DNA from 3 places in the Saccharopolyspora griseoalba genome. Region 3 is predicted to be linked to each of the others. Evidence: riboswitches for the same ligand, from Rfam matches in the RefSeq annotation. Region 3 holds a riboswitch; each other region holds the start of a gene.

Region 1 (6,935 bases), on a different contig from region 3:
CGGCAAATAGTGGCTCGTGACCTGACACCTGGCGAGGCCGCCCGCCGAGGAGCGTCTCGCAGTTTGGCCGGGAACTGCACGCCTCGTGGCGTGCAGTTCCCGGCCAAACTGCGGGGTGCGCGAAACGGCCGCGCCGGTGGTGGGCGCGGCCGTTTCCTCGGGCGTGGTCAGCGCTCTTCGGTGACCGTCGTGTCCACTCCGGTGCGCTGCTTCCAGGCGTTGCGGAACGCGATGGCCGCTTCGACGACCATCCACAGGGCGAGCAGGAAGATGATCGCGTCCAGCGGGGCCAGGAAGAACGCCTGCAGCGGGTCGCTGGCCGTGACGAACTGCTGGAACTGCACCACCAGGGCCCACGAGGTCATGATCACCAGGAAGACCCAGGGGATGAGCACCGCGGTGGGGTTGCGGTTGCTCTTGGTCACCCAGACCGCGACGACGGCCAGGGCGAGCCCCGCGGTGAGCTGGTTGGTCGTGCCGAACAGCTGCCACAGCGTGCCGAAGGCGAAGTCGCCCGGCAGCAGCGCCACGCCCAGCGGGAGCAGCACGGCCAGCAGGCTCGCCGCGGTGATGTTGCGGGCCAGCGGGCGGAAGTTCACGATCTCGGCGATCTCCTGGATGATGTAGCGCTGCAGCCGCACCGCGGTGTCCAGGCTGGTCGCGGCGAAGCTGATGACCACCAGCGAGGCGAAGATCGTGCCGATGCCCAGCGGGACGCCCAGGTTCGCGGCGAAGTGCGCCACGCCCTCGACGAAGTAGCCGACCGCGCCGTCGGAGGCCGTGCTGAAGTCGGTGTAGAGCGAGTCCCACTCGCCGGCCGTCGCGGCCACGCCCGCCGTGCAGGCCAGGATCGCGCACAGCGCGAGCAGGCCCTCACCGGAGGAGGCCAGGTAGCCCACGTAGCGGGCATCGGCCTCGTTGTTCAGCTGCTTCGAGGTCGTCCCCGAGCTGACCAGGCTGTGGAAGCCGGAGACCGCGCCGCAGGCGATGGTCACGAACAGCAGCGGGAACCACGGCGGCGAGCCCGCGGGCACGTCGTTGATCGCAGGCGCGACGATGTAGTCCCAACCCACGACCACGCCGACGATGATCACCGCCAGCGCCAGCACCATCTGCATCTGGTTGATGTAGTCGCGCGGCTGCAGCAGCATCCACACCGGCAGGCGCGAGGCGAAGAAGGTGTAGAGGAAGATCAGCAGGATCCACAGCGTCTGGGCCTCCACGCCCACCGCGCCGGCGACCGAGTCCAGCGTGATCGGCCACATCTGCCCGAGCGGGATGCTCAGGTAGATCAGCACCATCGCGCCGAGCGCGGGCACCAGCGCCACGCTGCGCTTGCGGTAGACGTACTGCCCCACCCCGATCGCGAACGGCACGGTCAGCAGCACCGGCAGGACCGCTTCCGGGTTCGAGGTGAACAGGATCGCGATGACCACCGCGAACACGGCGTTGACCATCGTGACCAGGAAGAAGATGATCAGCAGGAACAGCGTCCGCGCGCGCGGCGTGATGATCTCGCTGGTCAGCGTACCGATGCTCTGCGCCCGGTGGCGAACCGAGATCACCAGCGCGCCGAAGTCGTGCACACCTGCGGCGAAGATCGTGCCCAGCACGACCCACATCAGCGCCGGTCCCCAGCCCCAGAACACCGCGGTTGCCGGGCCGACGATCGGCGCGGCGCCGGCCACCGAGATGAAGTGGTGGCTGAACACGATGTGCTTGTTCGTGGGGATGAAGTCGACGCCGTCCCGGTAGGTGTGGGCAGGTGTCGTGAAGGTCGGATCGAGCGCGTAGACCCGTTTGGCCAAGTACGCCGAGTAGTAGCGGTAGGCTAGCGCGAGTGCCGCGAGAGCGGTTGCCAGCACGACGACTGCGGGCATGGTTTTCCTCGTATCGCACTGTAGGGTTCGGTGCTCGCGGGAAACCCGTTGCCGGAGCTCAGCCCGGCGCGGAAGTCCCGTCAGGACCGACTAGAGTTCGGGTCAGAACGTAGCAATTCACGCCGGCGTTACACAGGTGTCATGCGGGACGAAATGGTTGCGGCTTGGTCTCGAGCCGCCGCGGCGGAGATCCTCTGGGCGACCCCGAGCGCTGCCGGGGGCATGCCCGTCGTGCCCCTGACCTGGCCCGCGGACCGCACCCCGTGCGCCGCGCTCCCGCTCTCCCGGCTGGACGAGGTGGACGCGCTGCCACCGCGCGCCGCGTTCGTCGCCCGCGAGCCCTCGCGGACGCTGGTCGCCATCGGCGACGTCGAGGTGCGCTGGGACGCCGAGGGCGAGGAGTTCGTCGAGCACCTGCTGCCGCAGGAAGCCGCCAAGCACCCGCCGACCCGGTTGCGCGCGGACACCCTGATCAGCCGCCGGGAGAACTGGTGGTGGGTCCCGCGAGCCCTGGTCACGCTCACCGCCGTCCGGCAGGTGCGCGTCCTGCCCGCGCGCACGCACGCCGAGGACGCCCTGCTGGTGCGCCCTGCCGGCGAGGACGATCCGCACGTCGGCGTGGTCACCGCGAAGCGCTGGCCCGACCCCGGGCAGGGCTCCGAGATCGAGCTGTGGCCCCGCGACGGAGCCGCGCTCGACGGCCGGGGCGAGCCGGCGCACGTGCTGGGCCACCGGCACAGCCCGGACTTCGAGCGCTGGGAGCGCTGGTACCGCAGCGGCGCCGTTCACGGCGAGGTCCTGCACGTGCTGGCCGGCGACAGCGGGCCGCGGCCGGGAGACGAGGAACCGGGCACCGCCGAGCCCCTCACCCTCCTCAACCGCTACGCGCACCACCGCCGCGTGGCCAAGGACTGCAAGGCCGGGATCGCAACCCTGGAATCCCGCCTCGCGAACCGCTGACCACTCGCGGTTTGGCCTGGAACCGCACGCCCCGAGCGCGTGCGGTTTCAGGCCAAACTGCTGTCGGACCTCGACCGGGTTCGGGTGGGTATGAAGCGGATGTGCGGGTGGCCCTCCGGGGTGCGGGTGATCTCGGTGCGGACGGCGTAGGCCTGCTCGATGAGCGGTTCGGTGAGGACTTCGGCCGGGGTTCCGGAGGCCAGGACCTCGCCGCGCTGCAGCAGCACGACCCGGTCGCAGAACATCGCGGCGTGATTGAGGTCGTGGAGGGCCACCACGGTGGTGACCGGCAGCTCGACCAGCAGCGACATCAGATCGAGCTGGTGCTGGACGTCCAGGTGGTTGGTGGGCTCGTCCAGGAGGAGCTCCCGGGGTTGCTGGGCCAGCGCCCTGGCGATCTGGACGCGCTGGCGCTCCCCGCCGGAGAGGGTCTGCCATCGCTGGTCGGCCTTGTCGGTCAGCCCGGTGCGCCGCATGGCCGCGCGGACAGCTTCCGCGTCCGCGGCGGTGGGGGCCTGCCAGGAGCGGCGGTGCGGGATCCGGCCGAGGCGCACCACGTCCCGCACGGTGAGCGGCACCTGCGTGTCGGAGTGCTGCTCGACCACCGCGATCCGGCGGGCCAGCGCGCGCCGCTCGAACTCGGCCAGGGCGCGCCCGTCCAGCGTGATCACGCCGGAGCTGGGCCGCAGCAGCCCGGCCAGCAGGCGCAGCAGCGTCGACTTGCCCGAGCCGTTGGGTCCGAGCAGGCCGACCGTCTCGCCCTCGCGCGGGCTGATGGTGACCCCGTCGACCACCGGCCGCCCGCCGAGGTCGCGCGACACCCGCTGCGCGGAGAGGCCTTCCTCGCTCATCGGGGCTCCCTGGCGCGGTAGAGGATCAGCACGAACGCGGGAACGCCGAGCAGCGCGGTGACCACCCCGACCGGGACCTCCTGCGGGGCGAGCACCGTGCGGCTCAGCGTGTCGACCCACACCAGGAAAACCGCCCCGGCCAGCGCGGTCAGCGGGAGCAGCCGGGCGTGGCCGGGTCCGACGAGAGCTCGGGTGGCGTGCGGGAGGACCAGGCCGACGAAGCCGATCGCGCCGGCCGAGCTCACCAGCACGGCGGTGAGCAGCGCGGTGATGCACAGCAGCACCAGGCGGGTGCGGGTGACCGGCACGCCGAGGGCCGCGGCGGCGTCCTCGCCGAAGGCGAAGGCGTCCAGCGCGCGGGCGTGCCCCCCGCACACCAGCAGCACCACCACCAGCGTCGCCGCGCACAGCAGCGCCTCCGGCCAGCCCGCGTTGCTCAGCGAGCCCAGCAGCCAGAACAGCACCGCGCGGGTGGTGTTGGCGTCGGCCGAGATGAGCACGATGAACGAGGTCAGCGCCGAGAAGAGCTGCATCGCCGCCACGCCGGAGAGCACCACGCGGTCGGTGGTGCCGCCGAGCACGTGGCTGAGCCACAGCACGCACCCGAACGACACCAGCGCTCCGACGAACGCGCCCGCCGACAGCGAGATCACGCCGCCGCCCACGCCGAGCACCACGACCACCACCGCACCGGTCGAAGCGCCCGAGGACACCCCCAGCACGAACGGATCGGCCAGCGGGTTGCGCAGCAGCGACTGCATGATCGCCCCGCACACCGCCAGCCCCGCGCCGCACACCGCCGCCAGCAGGGTGCGCGGCAGGCGCAGGTTCCACACGATGCCCTCGCGGATCAGCGAGAGGTCCGAGGCGCCGAGCCCGATGCGGTCGGCGACCACCGCCCAGACGTCGCCGAATCGGATGTGCGCGGGGCCGATGGTGATCGCCGCGGAGATCGAGGCGAGCAGCAGCGCGCTGCCGGCGACCACCAGCAGGGGTAGCGCGGGGCGGCTCACCCCGCCATCCCGAACTCGCGCAGCTTGGCGGCCACCTTCTCCACGCCGGCGACCGTGCGGATGGTGGGGTTCATCGCCTGCCCGCTCAGCAGCACGTAGCGCTTCTCGCGGACCGCGGTCATGTTGCGGGTGACCGGGTGCGACTCCAGGAACCCGATCTTGGCCCGGGCGGACTCGGCGGTCTCCCGGTCGCGGGTCAGGTCGCCGAGCACGAGCACGTCCGGATCGCGTTCGGCCAGCACCTCCCAGTTGATCTGCGGCCACTCGGCGCGGGTGTCGGCGAAGGCGTTGCGGGCGCCGACCTCGGCGGTGATGATGCCGGGCGCGCCGCAGCACCCGGCCAGGTAGGGCGATTCGGAGTTGGCGAACCAGTAGGCGATCGAGGCGTCCGAGGCGCGCAGGTCGCCGGTGGCGCGGTCCATCCGGCCCCGCAGCTCGGCGACCAACCGCTCGCCGCGGTCCTCGACGCCGAACATCCGCGCGAGATCGCGCACCTCGGTGAAGATCGACCGCATGGTCAGCGGGGCGTCGCGGCGCCCGTCGCCCGGTCCGCTGTTGTCCTTCGAGCAGTCCGACGGCGACAGGTAGGTCGGCACGCCCAGCTCGGCGAACTGCTCCCGCGTGGCGACGCCACCGGTGCCCAGGGTGGCCTCGAAGGAGGCGGTGACCAGCTCGGGTTCGGCGGCGAGCACCGACTCGTAGGAGGGCGTGTTGTCGGCCAACCGGGGAACCCCCTCGTTGGCCGCCGCGAGGTCGGCGGGCAGCGGGTCGGTCCAGGTCGCGGTGCCGGCGATGCGGTCGGCGAGGCCGAGCGCCAGCAAGATCTCGGTGCTGCCCTGGTCGAGCGAGACCACTCGACGCGGCGGGGCCTGGACCTCGGTGCGCTGCCCGCAGTTGTCCACCGCGCGCGGGAACCCGGGGGCGGACCGCTGCTCCTGCGGGGCGGCGCCGGTCCCGCACCCGGCCAGCAGGACCAGGACGGCGATGCTGTGCAGTGCTGCTGCGAAGCGCAATTGCGTTCCTTTTGCGTCAGGGCTCTGTTCCGCGAAGCCCAGTTGCCAAGACAAACCCGGTCGCACCGGGTGCCAGCAGGTCTTCGGACTCGGGTTCAACCGGGCGGAACGCCTTCCCAGGGCTTCGAGCCCCAGTGGCTTCGAGTTCCGCCGTCACCCACACCGCTGCGCGTCAGTTCCGGATTCGCACCGGATTCCCTGCTCGCGAAATGAGCGAGCTCGTGACTGGCAATTCGAACGTATCACACGATCGAGTGAGAACTCCGAGCTCGAACGGACACCGGCCGCGACCTCCCCGACCGCGCTATCGTCGGCGGCGTCGGCTTGCCGGGGCGAGGATGGCGGACGGTGGAAGCGGCGGGCGTCGCCGCCGGGTGCTGGGGATCACGATCATCGCGGGGGTCGCCGCGCTCGTCGCGGCGTTCGCGCTCCGCGCGCCCGCGCCGGTCGGGCACTGGAAGAGCGCCGCCGGGCACGCGGAGTTCGAAGCGGCCTACGCCGCGGCCATGCGCGAGCTGCCGGCCGCCTCCGAGGTGCGCGACGTGCGCACGGCCTTCGGCTTCGTGCGCGTCTACCGCTCCGCGGGCGCCGGCGGCGAACCGCTGGTGCTGCTGCCCGACCGCGCTTCGGCATCACCGGTGTGGGCCGACAACCTGCCCTCGCTGCTGCGCGTCGGCGACGTCTACGCCGTCGACCTGCTCGGCGAACTCGGCCGCAGCGTGCAGGAGGTCCCGATCACCGACGACGCCGACCAGGCCGCTTGGCTCGACCAGGTGCTGGAGGAGCTCCCGCAGGAGCGGTTCCACGTGATCGGGTTGTCGATCGGCGGGTGGACGGCGGCCAACCTGGCGATCCACCGGCCGCAGCGCGTCGCCACGCCGACCTTGATCGATCCGGTGCACACCTTCGACTCGATCCCGGCCTGGACCGCGTTCCGCGCGATCCCCGCCTCGGTGCCGTGACAGCCGAAGTCCTGGCGGGACTCCTTCAACTCCTACACCGCGGGTGGCGCACCGGTCCGGGACGTCCCGGTCGCGGACATGATCGAGGCCGGGATGCGCAACTACTCGATGGAGCTCCCCCAGCCCACCCGGATCGCCCCGGAAGCGCTGCGCGGGCTGCGGATGCCGGTGCTGGCCCTGATCGCGGGACGCTCGGTCGTGCACGATCCGGAAACCGCCCTGCGCACCGCGAGATCTGCTCTGGTCAACGGCGCGG
Region 2 (6,935 bases), on a different contig from region 3:
TGACCGCGCACTCGGACCTGGACGCCGCCGTGGAGCTGTTCGGCCACGTGCGCGCGCTGAACCCGGGCTCGGACGTGGGCATCCAGCTGGCCCGCAAGCTGGCGGACGACGACCTGCGCGCGCATCTGGTGTTCCTGGGCAGCGGTCTGATCAACCCGTGGGTGGGGGCGTTGACCGCGGAGTGGCCGGTGCGCCAGGTCGGTGACGACTCGGTGCCGGACGGGGAGGTCTTCGAACTCGCCGGGGAGCCGCCGCGGCGGCTCAAGCCGGTGTTCCGCCACGGGCTGCTGATCGAGGACGTCGGGATGCTCGTCCGGATCCCGAACCCGAACAACATCCGGCGCACCTTGACCATCTGCAGCGGGGTGTTCACCCGCGGCGGGTTCGGCGCCGTGCGGTCGCTGACCGATCCGAAGATCCGCGCGCGCAACCACGAGTACGTGACCGGGCGGTTCGGCGAGGCGGCGAACTTCGGGCTGTTGATGCGGGTGCCGGTGATCAACCACGCCACCGGGACGCCGGATCTGCAGAACCCCGCGACCCGCCTGCACGAGTGGCACCCGGCGACCTAGGAGCTGCGCGGAAACGCTCCGCTCGGCGTGCCAGCGGCGGAACCCGGGCACCTCCTGATGTCTGGGACATCGGCGCGTCGCATGCCCGAGCAGCGCCGAGGAGGCGCCTCGGATGCCCGCATCACCGGGGGAACGCTCTTCCGACCGGCTCATGGTCGGGGCGGTGCTGACGAGCTCGGGGGCGTTGATCGACTTCGCCGAGCGGCTTCCTAGACTTGGCGCGATCGGTCGCCGGGTCGTGACGAGGGAGCAGCTTTGCGGACAGAGCGCGTGCACATCGCCGAGTCGGCGTGGGTCGCCTCCACGGCCCGGGTCGGCGAACCGTTCCGGCCGGGTCGCTCGTGGGACCGGCTCGACCGGCCCGCCGCGGTCGGCGAGCGCTGCGAGATCGCGCACTTCAGCCTGATCGGCGAGGAGTCGCAGCTGGGCGCCGACTGCACGCTGGACGCCTACTGCTGGATCGAGGACGGCGCCAGCGTCGGCGACCGCGTGGTGCTCACCCACCGCGCTTCGGTCGGCGCCAACGCCGTGATCGGCGACGGCTGCGCCATCAGCGCCGCCACCATCGCCGCGCGCAGCCGGATCGGCGATGGCTGCCAGGTCTACGGCGACCTGGTGCACCGCAGGCTCGACCCGGGCGCGCCGCTGGAGCAGGACGCCGCCCCGGTGCTTGAGGACCGCGTGTTCGTCGGTTGGGGCGCGAAGGTCGTCGGCGGGGTCACCATCGGCCGCGGCAGCTACGTCTGCGCCGGGGCCACCGTCACCAAGGACGTCGCACCCGGCATGATCGTCACCGGCGTCAACGAGATCCGCGAGCCCGACACCTGGACCGGTGCGCTGGCCGGGTCCGCGTTCTTCGCCCAGCCCGCCGAGCCGGTCCAGCGGCCCGCGCCCGCCGAAGCCGCGCCGGAACCCGAGCCGCAGCCGGTGGAGCCCGAACCCGCCGCCGAGGCGGGCTCGAGCAGGCCGGAGCACACCGCGGACACCGGGGTCATCGAGCTGCCCAAGACCTCGGCCGCCGCCGCGAGGGCGCGCGAGCGCAGTCGCCTCGAGGACTGATCCCCCGCGCGCTCGTCGGTGGGTGTGTCTACCGTCGCTGCTGGAAGCGACGAAGGGGGAACGTCATGCCGGAGCTGAACGAGGCACAACCCGAGGGCACGCCGACCTGGATCGACCTGGGGATTCCGGACCTGGACCGGGCGACCGGCTTCTACGGCGCGGTGTTCGGCTGGGAGTTCACCAGGGGCGACGCCGACACCGGCCACTACACGATGTGCTTGCTGCGCGACAAGCCGGTCGCCGCGCTGATGCAGAACGTCGACGCCGATCCGGTCGCCTACTGGTGGAACCTCTACTTCGCGGTGGACGACTGCGAGGCCACCGCGAACCGGGCCAAGGCCGCCGGGGCCGAGCTGCTGCAGGAACCCATGCAGGTGATGGAGCACGGGAAGATGGCCGTGCTCCGCGACCCCACCGGCGGGCACTTCTCGCTCTGGCAGGCGGGCCAGCACATCGGCTCGCAGATCGTCAACGAGCCCAACAGCCTGCTGCGCAACGACCTGGTCACCCCGCAGCCGGGCCCGGCTCGGGACTTCTACTCCGAGGTCTTCGGCTTCACCCTGGACGGTGATTCGCAGCTCGAGGGTGCCGACTTCACCTTCCTGCGGCGCCCGGACGGTCACGAGATCGGTGGAATCCTCGGCGACCCGTCGGCGGAGAAGTCGGAGTGGGGCGTGCTGTTCGCCGTCACCGACGCCGATGCCGCGGTCGCCCGCATCCGCGAGGCCGGTGGGAGCGCGGACGACGCCTTCGACATGGAGTACGGGCGGCTGGCCAACGCGCGCGACCCGTTCGGCACTCCGTTCAGCATCGGGTCCAACCCGCACATCACGTGATCGAGATCGCCGGTGCTCGGGGCTGTTCGGCCGAGTCCTCCCGGGTTAGCCTGACGTTGCCGGTGGTTCACCGCTCGCACGCGCTGCGGGCGGTGAGGCAAGAGGGAACCTGGTGCGAGTCCAGGACTGCCCCGCAGCGGTGAGTGGGAACGAAAGCCGTCATCAGCACTGGACGCAGGTCCGGGAAGCGACGGCCGGTAGGAATCCCGGCTCCGGCCGGGCGCGCCCGCGAGTCCGAAGACCTGCCACCGGTACGCGCACCGCCGGTGCGCGTGGTCCGAGGTCTCGCGGGAGGACCTGGCGGACGTTCCAGCGGCCGTGGTCGTCGCTGGTCCGCGCCCTCGCGAAGCCTCGGTGGACGTCTAGCTCGCGAGGAGAGAGCGTTGACATTCATCGGATCCACCGTGCTCGGATTTCCCCGGATCGGCCCGAACCGGGAGCTCAAGCGGGCGCTGGAGAACTACTGGGCGGGTCGCTGCGACGAGAGCGAGCTGCGGTCGGTGGCGCGCCGGCTGCGCGCGGGCACCTGGCGCGATCTCGCCGCGGCCGGGCTCGACTCGATCCCGGGGAACACCTTCTCGTTCTACGACCAGGTGCTCGACGCGGCCTTCACCTTCGGCGCCGTGCCGCCCCGGCACGCCGAGCTGGGCCTGAGCGCGCTGGACACCTACTTCGCCATGGCCCGCGGCACGGCCAGCGCGCCGCCGCTGGAGATGACGAAGTGGTTCGACACCAACTACCACTACCTGGTTCCCGAGATCGGCCCGGACACCCGGTTCGAGCTCGCCGACCGCACGCCGGTCGACGACTTCCGGGAAGCCCGCAAGCTCGGAGTTGAGACCCGGCCGGTGCTCGTCGGGCCGTTGACCTTCCTGCTGCTCGCCAAGTCGGCCGAGGGCGCGCCGGAGTCCTTCCGGCCGCTGGACAAGCTGCCCGAGCTGCTCGACGCCTACGCGCGGCTGCTCGCCGAGCTGCGCGAGGCCGGGGCCGAATGGGTCCAGCTGGACGAGCCAGCTCTGGCCGTCGACCGCACGGCCGAGGAGCTGGAGGTGCTGCGCAACGCCTACCGCCGGCTCGGCGATCGCGCTGACCGGCCGGAGCTGCTGGTCGCGGGTTACTTCGGCGAGCTGGGTGAGGCGCTGCCGGTGCTGGCCGACTCGCCGGTCGAGGCGATCGCCGTGGACCTCGTCGCCGGCCCGGGTGCGCTGGACCGGTTGCCCGGGTTGCGCGGGATGCGGGACAAGACCCTCGTCGCGGGGCTGGTCGACGGTCGCAACGTGTGGCGCACCGATCTGGACCGCGCGCTGACCACCGCGGCCACCCTGCTCGGCATGGCCGGGGAGGTCGCCGTGGGCACCTCGTGCTCGCTGCTGCACGTGCCCTACGACGTCGACGCGGAAACCGACCTGGATCCCCAGGTGCGGGAGTGGTTGGCGTTCGCGCGGCAGAAGGTCGGCGAGGTCGTGCTGCTCGGCCGCGCGCTGCGCGAGGGCCGGGAGGGCGTGCGCGCCGAGCTCGATCGCGCGCGGTCGGCGGTGGCCTCGCGGACGGGTGCGAGCCGGGACCAGCGGGTGCGGGCGCGGGTGGCGTCGTTGCGCCCGGAGCACGCGCGGCGCGGCGACTACCGGCAGCGGTCCGCCGCCCAGCAGCGGTCGTTGCGGCTGCCGCCGCTGCCGACCACCACGATCGGGTCATTCCCGCAGACCACCGACGTGCGCAAGGCGCGCGCCGCGCTGCGCGCCGGGCGCATCGAGCCGGACGAGTACCGGCAGCGGATGCGCGAGGAGATCGAGCGCGTGGTGCGCCTGCAGGAGAAGCTCGGGCTGGACGTGCTGGTGCACGGCGAACCCGAGCGCAGCGACATGGTCCAGTTCTTCGCCGAGCAGCTGGCCGGGTTCGCCACGACCGACCACGGCTGGGTGCAGTCCTACGGTTCGCGCTGCGTGCGGCCGCCGGTGCTGCACGGCGACGTGCACCGGCCGGAGCCGATGACCGTCGAGTGGGCCAGGTACGCCCAGCGGCTGACCGACAAGCCGCTCAAGGGCATGCTCACCGGGCCGGTGACGATGCTGTCCTGGTCGTTCGTCCGCGATGATCAGCCGGTCGACGAGACCGCCCGGCAGGTGGCGCTGGCCATCCGCGACGAAGTGCGCGATCTGGAGGCGTCGGGCATCCGCGCGGTGCAGGTCGACGAGCCGGCGCTGCGCGAGCTGCTGCCGCTGCGCGCGGCCGACCGGCCCGCCTACCTGGAGTGGGCGGTGGCGTCCTTCCGGCTGGCGACCTCGGGCGTCTCCGACGGCACGCAGATCCACACGCACCTGTGCTACTCCGAGTTCGGCGACGTCATCGACGCGATCGTGGCCCTCGACGCGGACGTCACCAGCATCGAGGCCGCCCGGTCGCGGATGGAGGTGCTCGACGACCTCAACGCGGTCGGCTACGCGCGGGGTGTCGGGCCGGGCGTCTACGACATCCACTCGCCGCGCGTGCCAGGCGCCGACGAGGTCGCCGACCTGCTGCGGGCGGCGCTGGCAGCGGTGCCGGCCGAGCGCTTGTGGGTGAACCCGGACTGCGGTCTCAAGACCCGCGACTACCCGGAGACCGAGGCCGCCCTGGCCAACCTGGTGGCGGCGGCCCACCGGCTCCGGGAGGCCGCGGCCCACGGCTCCGACTGACGCCGCCGCTCCCCGCGGGAGCGCCCGACCGGGGTGCGGGCCGCGCGCCCGCACCCCGGTCGCGGGATCAGTCCCAGGTGAGAGCGGCGCCGGACTGGTACTCGGTGACGCGGGTTTCGAAGAAGTTCTTCTCCTTCTTCAGATCCATCGCCTCCGACATCCACGGGAACGGGTTGTCGGTCGGCTCGAACACCGGCTCCAGGCCGAGCTGGGCGCAGCGGCGGTTGGTGATGAACCGCATGTACTGCTCGCACGACTCGGCGCTGAGCCCGAGCATCCCGCGCGGCAGGGTGTCCCTGCCGTAGGCCGCCTCCAGCTCGCAGGCCTCGCGAAGCATGGTGCGGGCCTCCTGCTGGAACTCCTCGCTCCACAGGTGCGGGTTCTCCAGCTTGATCTGGTTGATGCAGTCGATGCCGAAGTTCAGGTGGATCGACTCGTCGCGCAGGATGTACTGGTACTGCTCGGCGATGCCGACCATCTTGTTGCGCCTGCCCAGCGAGAGGATCTGCGCGAAGCCGGTGTAGAACCACATGCCCTCGAAGATCACGTAGAAGGCGATGAGATCGCGCAGGAACGCCTGGTCGGCCTCCGGGGTCCCGGTGGCGAACTCGGGGTTCTCCAGGTTCTGGGTGTAGCGCAGCGCCCACGCGTCCTTGTCCGCGATCGACGGGACCTCCCGGTAGGCGTTGAACAGCTCGCCCTCGTCGAGCCCCAGGCTCTCGCAGATGTACTGGAAGGTGTGCGTGTGCACGGCTTCTTCGAAGGCCTGCCGCAGCAGGTACTGCCTGCACTCGGGGTTGGTCAGGTGCCGGTAGACGGCCAGCACGATGTTGTTGGCCACCAGCGACTCGGCGGTGGCGAAGAACCCCAGGTTGCGCTCGAGCATGGTGCGCTCGTCGTCGGTGAGCCCGTCGCGGGACTTCCACAGCGCGATGTCGGCCTGCATCGACACCTCGGTGGGCATCCAGTGGTTGCTGCAGCCGTTGAGGTACTTCTCCCAGGCCCAGCCGTACTTCAGCGGCAGCAGCTGGTTGACGTCCGCGCGCGCGTTGATCATCGCCTTGTCGGCGACGTCGACGCGCTCGCCGCCGCGGTCGATGGTGCCCAGTCCGGTCGTGGTCATCGGTTCCGAGGTCATTGGCAGGACTCGCAATCGGTCTCGGTGGTGGAGCAGGACGCGGGCACGGCGTTGAGCCGGCCGTCGGTGCCGCGCAGCGTGCTCTTCTCCACGTGCGTGGCGCTCGACGAGCGCAGGTAGTAGGTGGTCTTGAGGCCCTTGCGCCAGGCGAGCCGGTAGAGCTGGTCGAGCTCGCGGCCGCTGGGCCTGGCCAGGTAGAGGTTCAGCGACTGGGCTTGGTCGATCCACTTCTGCCTGCGCGCCGCGGCTTCGACCAGCCAGCGCGGTTCGACCTCGAAGGCGGTGGCGTAGCGGGTCTTGAGCTCGGCGGGCACGCGGTCGACGGGGCCGAGCGAGCCGTCGTGCAGCTTCAGGTCGGCGACCATCGCCTCGTCCCACAGGCCCGCGCGCTTGAGGTCGGAGACCAGGTGCGGGTTGATCGCGGTGAACTCGCCGGACATGTTCGACTTCACGTAGAGGTTGCGGTAGATCGGCTCGACGGACTGCCCGACGCCGCAGATGTTCGCGATGGTCGCGGTCGGCGCGATCGCCATCACGTTGGAGTTGCGCATCCCGCTGGCGCGCACCAGCTCCCGCAGCCCGTCCCAGTCCAGGCGGGTGGACCGGTCGAACTCGTCGTCGCCCCGGTCGCGCGCGAGCAGCTCCAGCGAGTCGA
Region 3 (6,935 bases):
CCCGGTGATGCGCGGCGCGCTGGCGGCGGCCGCGGCGACCGGCCTGCTCTCCACCTTCGCCCCGCACATCGCGGTGCTGCTGGTGGCCCGCGTGCTGGCCGGGGCGTTCATGGGCGCGGTGGTGCCGACGACGCTGACCTACGTCGGCGACACGGTCTCCGCCGAGCACCGGCAGAGCGCGCTATCGGACCTGATGGCCGGGCAGGCGGTGGGCACCGCCGCGGCCACCGCCGTGGCCGGGGTGCTGGCGCACTGGCTGGACTGGCGCGTGGTCTTCGCCCTGCCCGCCGTGTTCGCCGCGATCTGCGCGCTGGTGCTGGGCAGGCTTCCCGAACCCGGCCGCGCCGGGGTCCGCGGCATCCGCGCGCACCTCGGCTCGGTGCTGACCAACCGCTGGGCGCTGCTGGTGTTCGGCCTGGTGTTCGTGGAGGGCGCGGTGCTGCTGGGCGTGCTGACGTTCCTGGCATCGGCGCTGGTCAACGAGGGCATGGACGTGGCGGTGGCCGGGCTGTCCACCGGTGCCTACGGGGTGGGCGTGCTGGTGTTCTCCCGGCTGGTCAAGGCGATCAACTCGAACCTCCCGGTCTGGCAGCTGATCGGGATCGGCGGCAGCGCGATGGCCGTCGGCTACGGGCTGGTCGCCGTCGACACGGGGGTCGTCACGGTGATCGTCACCGCCCTGCTGCTCGGCGGCGGCTGGTCCTTCATGCACTCGTCCCTGCAGGCCTGGGCCACGTCGGTCGCCCCCGAGGCCCGCGGCACGGCGGTCGCCCTGTTCGCCTGCGCGCTCTTCCTCGGCAGCGCGGTCGCCTCGGCGGCCGCGGGCCCGCTGGCCGACACCGGCCGCTACGCCGAGCTGTTCGCCATCGCAGGAGTCACCGCCATCCCCCTGGTCATCACGGCCGCCTACACCCGCCACCGCTACCAGAAGACGACCATCCCGGCGTGACCAGGACCGTGGCCTGATGGCCTGAGCGAGCCCATGAGAGGAACGTCCACGCGCCCCGCAGAGGAGGAGGCGCGAGCGGCGAAGCCGCGAGCCGGAACCCCACCCGTGCAACCGGCACCGCCGCGGGTTCTGTGGCGCCGCGCAGGTCGACCGCTCAAGGAGCGGATCCCGCAGCCACGGCGTCCCAGGTTCCGCCGCCCGAACCGCCGAGCAAGACGACCCGAGAACCGAGAAAAAGGGCCCCGCGCTCAACCGGCCTGGGGGTCGCTGGGAGCGCGGGGCACTTTAAAGGTCCACCCCTGGGGGTCAGGTGGACGTGCGTCACCGTACCAACCCGGCGGACGCGTGAGTACTCACAAGGTTGAATCTCGTAATCGAAACGAGATCAAGCCGCCAAACCGGTGTCACCGCTGGCGGCGCGGACCACGCCGGCCACGTGCTCGGCGCTGAGCTCCTCCAGCCGCAGGCACGGACCGCCGAGTGCGGCGGCGACCTGGGGAGCCAGCCCCAGCTTGACCGGGCCGTTCTCGCAGTCGACCACCACCGAGGCGGTGCCGGAGTCGCCGAGCGCGGTGGCGGCGCGCAGCGCGTCGTCGACGGCCTGCTTGGAGCGCTTCGCCCCGGCCTGGTCGGATCGCACCGGAACGGTGGCCTTGCCGTCGGTGAGCAGCACGACCAGCGGTCGGCGCTGCGGGTCCCGGGTGCGCTCGGTCCGCACGACCTTGCTGGCGCGCAGCAGGCCGTCGGCCAGCGGGGTGCGTCCACCGGTGCGCAGCCGGCGCAGGCGGGCGGCGGCGACGTCGACCGAGGAGGTGGGCGGCAGCGCGAGCTCGGCCGAGTCCCCGCGGAAGGTGATCACGCCGACCTTGTCGCGGCGCTGGTAGGCATCGCGCAGCAGCGACATCACCGCTCCGCTCACCGCTGACATCCGGTCCTTGGCGGCCATCGATCCCGAGGCGTCGACCGCGAACAGCACCAGGTTGCCCTCGCGCCCCTCGCGGACGGCCTGGCGCACGTCCTCGGAGCGCAGCACCAGACCGGGGCCGCTGCGGCCGCGCGCGACCTGGTGCGGCGCGGCGGCGGCCAGCGTCGCGGTCAGGTGCATGCCGTGGCCGTCGGTTTTGGAGGCCCTGGTGGTCCGGCCGCTGCGCGAGCGCGCGCGGGACCGGCGGCCGGGCGCGCCCTCGCCGACTCCCGGCACTTCGAGCAGGCGGGCCTGGAAGGACGGCGCGGGCGCGGCGGGGGCGCGCTCGGACTGACCCCCGGAGGGTTCGCCGGGCTGCTCGTCGTCGGATTCCGGTGCGGCACCGCCACCGGACGGTCCGCTCGGCTCGTCCTGCGGCGGTTGCCCGCCCCCGGGGCCGCCGTCCGGGCCGCCGTCGGGGTCGTCGTCGGGATCCTCGTCGGTTTCGGCCTGCTCGGCGGCGTCCTGCATGGCCTGCTGCAGCTGGTCCTCGGCCATGCCGGGCTCGTCGAAGGGGTCGCGGCGGCGCCGGTGCGGCAGCGCGAGCCGGGCGGCCGCCTCCACGTCGGCCTCGGCGACCGCCTCGGCACCGCGCCAGGCCGCGTGGGCGATGGCGGTGCGCGCCAGCACGAGGTCGGCGCGCATGCCGTCGACGTCGAAGGCCGCGCACAGCGCGGAGATCCGGCGCACCTCCGCGGCGGGCAGCACGACCGACCCGACCCGCTCGCGGGCGGCGACGATGCGCTCGGCGAGCTCGGCGTCGGCATCGGCGTACCGGGAGGCGAACTCGGCGGCATCGGCCTCGAAGGCGAGCCTGCGGCGGACCACCTCGGTTCGGGTCTCGACCTCGCGGGAGGCGGCGACCTGCACGGTGAGCCCGAAGCGGTCCAGCAGCTGCGGCCGCAGCTCGCCCTCCTCCGGGTTCATCGTGCCGACCAGCACGAACGAGGCCGCGTGCGAGACCGACACGCCGTCGCGCTCGATGTGCGCGCGGCCCATCGCCGCGGCGTCGAGCAGCAGGTCGACCAGGTGGTCGTGCAGCAGGTTGACCTCGTCGACGTAGAGCACGCCGCGATGGGCGCCGGCCAGCAGGCCCGGCTGGAAGGCGCGCACGCCCTCGGTCAGCGCGCGTTCCAGGTCCAGCGAACCGATCAGCCGGTCCTCGGTGGCGCCGACCGGCAGCTCGATCAGCTGCGCGGGGCGCTGCGCGGCGGTCTGCCCGTGCGGCGCGTCCGGGCAGTCCGGGTCGGGCTCGCGCGGGTCGCAGCCGAAGCGGCAGCCGTCGACGACGTCGAGCGCGGGCAGCAAGGAGGCCAGGGCGCGCACGGCGGTGGACTTCGCGGTGCCCTTCTCGCCGCGCACGAGTACACCGCCGATGCGCGGGTGCACCGCGTTGAGCAGCAGGGCCAGCTGCAGGTCGTCCTGGCCGACCACGGCGGAGAAGGGGAAGCGAGGGGCAGCGGACATGTGTTCCTTCCTCGGGGTGCGGACGCCCCGCCGGCGGGAACAAGGGGCCGCAGTGTCCTGACTCCCGGGTCGTCGCGGTGCGCTCCGGCCTTCCCAGGTCGTCCCCGGTGGCTCGTGGTGGAGTGCCGCTACCCGGTCACAGTGGCGCCGACCGTGCCGGACTCGCACCGGCTTCCTGGCAGGCCCCTTGCATTCGGATCAACGCACATCGTTTCAGACGCCGATCACGCGCCCAAGCGCTGCGGGCGTGAGATCACCGACTCGTCAGCGCGCGGTCGCGCGGGCGCGGCGCGGTTCGCGGCGCATGTCGACGTGCGGGATGCCGTCTTCGAGGTACTCCCCGCTCTCGGCGACGAAGCCGAAGGAGGCGTAGAAGTCCTTGGCGTAGGTCTGGGCGGAGAGCACGGCCGGGGAACTCTGCACCTCGGCGACCGCCGCCCGCATCAACTTGCGGCCCAGGCCCATGCCGCGCGCGCTCTCGGCGGTGCAGACGCGGCCGATCCGGTAGGCGCCGTCGGGGTCTTCGAGCAGGCGCAGGTAGCCGAGCACGTACCCGTCGGCGCTGTCGATCCAGAAGTGCCGGGTCGAGTCCTCCAGGTCGCGGCCGTCCAGCTCCGAGTAGGCGCACTTCTGCTCGACCACGAACACGTCCACGCGCAGGCGCAACATGCGGTAGAAGTCCGCGGCATCGAGGTCCGCGGTGTAGGCGCGGTGGACGGCTGCTGCGAGCGGCTGGAGGGTCACCCTTACCTGGATATCACAGCAGTCGCGCGATGCCCGCATTCGCGGGCGCCGAAGTTGCCTGCGCCACTACGGGCGTGGCGGGCGTTACGGCAGGTCGTCGGCCAGCGGGACGTAGTTGGCCAGTCGGGTGTAGACGCCGGGCGTGCCGGGCCGACCGCAGCCGGTGCCGTAGGACACCACGCCGATGAGCTTGCCGTCGGAGACGATGGGCCCGCCCGAGTCGCCGGCGCAGGCGTCCTTGCCGCCTTCTGGGAAGCCGGCGCAGAACATGCTGCGGTTGTCGTAGTTGGGGTAGGCGTCCTTGCAGCTCCGGTCGCTGTTGATCGGCACGTCCACCGAGCGCAGCGCGTCCGAGGACGGGCCGTTCTCGCTGGTGCGCCCCCAGCCGTAGACCCGCGCGGTCGTGCCCGGCCGGTAGGCCTCGGTGTCGCCGGGCTGGACCATCGGCAGCGGGCGCTGCGGCATCGGCTGGGCGAGCTTGAGCACGGCCAGGTCGTCGCCGCTGGTGAAGTCGCGGTAGTCGGGGTGCACCCAGACGTCGTCGACCGCGCCGATGGTGCCTTCGGTGCTGCGCAGGTCGGTGCGACCGGCGATCACCCGGATCTCGTCCGGGGTGCGCTCACCTCCGGTGAGCTGGTTCTCGACGCAGTGCGCGGCGGTGACCACCTCGCCCGCCGACACCAGGGTGCCGCCGCAGAAGTGGTTGCCGTAGGTGTCGGTGAGCGCGACCGCCCACGGCGCTTCCTCGGTGCTGGCGGAGGTCCCGCCGAGGACGCGGGCCTGGGGCTGCTCGGACGGTTCGGCATCGGCCAGCGGGTTGGTGCCGGCCAGCGCGGTGACCGCTCCGACGACGGCCATTCGCCGCAGTGCGCGCGCCGCCGTGCTGCTTCGGGTGTGCCGCCCCACGTCGCCCTCCAGGTAGTCAGCGATCTTGTCGAGCGCACACGGTAACCACCCGCACACCGAAACATCACGAGGTGCAACTCACAGCTCCGCGGGAAAATTTTTCGCTAAACTCGTCGTCGGCACGAAATCTTATCGATGGCGCCGCGCCCCGCGGCCGCTCATCCGGCCCGCACCGAAGCGGGTCCGATCTGCGTGGATCGCCTGATCCGCAGATTTCGCCCTACCGGATGACGATCTTCACCCGCTCTAGCGACGAAGCGCGTCGCGTTGAAGGAGGAAACCGCCGTGCTCCTGGACCCGACCACGTTGCCCGCCTTCCTGGTGGCGAGTGCGGTCGTCATCCTCACCCCGGGAGTGGACGCGTTCCTGCTGCTGCGCACCTCGCTGAACGCGGGGCGCAGGTCCGGGCTGCTGGCGCTGGCCGGCATCCACACCGCAAGCGCGCTGCAGGTCGCGGCGGTGATCTCCGGGCTCGGCGCGCTGCTGTCGAGCACCCCGCAGGTGATGGAGGTGCTCAAGTGGATCGGCGCGGCCTACCTGATCTACCTGGCCGGGATGATCCTGCGCGGGCTGTGGCTGACCAGGAGGGAGTCCGGTGAGCTCAACACCCCGCCGCCGGACCCGGCCAACCCCTACCTGCGCGGGCTGCTGAGCAACCTGACCAACCCGAAGATGCTGCTGTTCAGCCTCGCGTTCCTGCCGCAGTTCGTCGGTGCCGCCACCCACCAGGCGCTGCAGCTGGTCCTCCTCGGAGTGGTGTTCCTGGTGCTGGCCGCGATCTGGGAGGTCACCATCGTGCTGGCGGCCGCCGGGATCGCCGACCGGCTACAGCACCCCCGCGTCGCGAAGTCGCTGGACGCGCTGAGCGCGACGGCGTTCCTGACCATCTCCGTCGGGCTGCTCGCGAGCTAGCAGCGCCAGCAGCGCCAGGCCCGCCAGCACCAGCAGCACGACCTGCGCGGGCACGATCGGCGCGAGCAGGCTGACCACGAACGGGACGAAGAACCCGACGTAGGCCAGCACCCACATCACCGCGGTCAGCCCGGCCAGCTCGGTCGGCCCGGCGATGCGACCGACCATGGTCAGGCAGTAGGTCGAGGTGAACCCGTAGGAGACGCCGAGCAGCAGCGCGGCGGGCAACCCGAGCCACGGCGAGACGAACCACCCCGCCACCGCGGCCAGCACCAGCCCGGCGGAACCGCCGGTTAGGCCGATCACGGCCGTCAGGCGCGGCCCGTGCCGGGCGAGCCGTCGAGCGAGCGGCTGCACGAGTGCGCCCAGGCCCGGCGCGAGGAGCGTGGCCACCCCGGCGCAGAGCACCTGCAACCGCGGCTGGTGCGCGGTGACCAACCCGGGCAGCACGGCGAAGGCCACCGGTGGGGTGACGAACACCCACGGGGCCACGGGCGCGACCGCGCGCCAGAACCTCGGGTCCCGGAGCGCGCGCCCGCGCGGAGCCGATCCCTCGCCGCGCACCCGAGTCTCCGGGCAGCGCAGCGCCCACGGCAACGTCATCGCGCACAGCACCAGGTGCGGAGCGTAGGCGCTGATCAGCGGCGCGGGCCCCCAGGTCGCTACCAGGGCGGAGCCGAAGCCGCTCAGGCTGAACCCGGCGGCCAGCAGCGCCCCGGCCCGGCGAGCACCCGCCCCGTCCTCGGTCGCGGAGCCGAACGGCGGGTGCGAGAGCTCGCGCACCCACGCGGCGCCCGCGGCCAGCACCGAACCGGTGCTGATGCCCACCAGCACGCGCCCGACCACCAGCCACGGCACCTGATGCGCGCCGAGCATGAGGGCCGCGGTGGCCACCGCGTTGAGCACGATCGCCCAGCACACCACGGGCTTGCGCCCGCGCCGGTCCGCCAGCGGCCCGCCGAGCAGCAACCCCGGCACCAGTCCGACGACGTA

The links. A riboswitch is a leader RNA that binds a small molecule or an ion and turns the genes downstream of it on or off. The one in region 3 is predicted to bind cobalamin.
Region 1: another riboswitch for cobalamin. It lies ahead of ACFQRI_RS11975 (ABC transporter substrate-binding protein); the one in region 3 lies ahead of ACFQRI_RS04945 (putative cobaltochelatase).
Region 2: another riboswitch for cobalamin. It lies ahead of metE (5-methyltetrahydropteroyltriglutamate--homocysteine S-methyltransferase); the one in region 3 lies ahead of ACFQRI_RS04945 (putative cobaltochelatase).

The regions. Positions count from the first base shown of each region.
Region 1 is NZ_JBHTCJ010000005.1:171,082-178,016, forward strand. It holds gene ACFQRI_RS11955 (carbon starvation CstA family protein) at 168-1,880, opposite strand; gene ACFQRI_RS11960 (hypothetical protein) at 2,022-2,840, shown strand; gene ACFQRI_RS11965 (ABC transporter ATP-binding protein) at 2,888-3,691, opposite strand; gene ACFQRI_RS11970 (FecCD family ABC transporter permease) at 3,688-4,704, opposite strand; gene ACFQRI_RS11975 (ABC transporter substrate-binding protein) at 4,701-5,717, opposite strand; cobalamin riboswitch at 5,775-5,962, opposite strand; gene ACFQRI_RS11980 (alpha/beta fold hydrolase) at 6,056-6,679, shown strand; gene ACFQRI_RS11985 (alpha/beta fold hydrolase) at 6,758-6,935, shown strand, end outside.
Region 2 is NZ_JBHTCJ010000007.1:181,809-188,743, forward strand. It holds gene ACFQRI_RS15515 (helix-turn-helix domain-containing protein) at 1-572, shown strand, start outside; gene ACFQRI_RS15520 (DapH/DapD/GlmU-related protein) at 828-1,631, shown strand; gene ACFQRI_RS15525 (VOC family protein) at 1,697-2,467, shown strand; cobalamin riboswitch at 2,514-2,731, shown strand; gene metE (5-methyltetrahydropteroyltriglutamate--homocysteine S-methyltransferase) at 2,851-5,142, shown strand; gene ACFQRI_RS15535 (ribonucleotide-diphosphate reductase subunit beta) at 5,210-6,265, opposite strand; gene ACFQRI_RS15540 (ribonucleoside-diphosphate reductase subunit alpha) at 6,277-6,935, opposite strand, start outside.
Region 3 is NZ_JBHTCJ010000002.1:172,418-179,352, forward strand. It holds gene ACFQRI_RS04940 (MFS transporter) at 1-949, shown strand, start outside; gene ACFQRI_RS04945 (putative cobaltochelatase) at 1,335-3,380, opposite strand; cobalamin riboswitch at 3,431-3,558, opposite strand; gene ACFQRI_RS04950 (GNAT family N-acetyltransferase) at 3,645-4,124, opposite strand; gene ACFQRI_RS04955 (S1 family peptidase) at 4,209-4,982, opposite strand; gene ACFQRI_RS04960 (LysE family translocator) at 5,316-5,942, shown strand; gene ACFQRI_RS04965 (MFS transporter) at 5,856-6,935, opposite strand, start outside.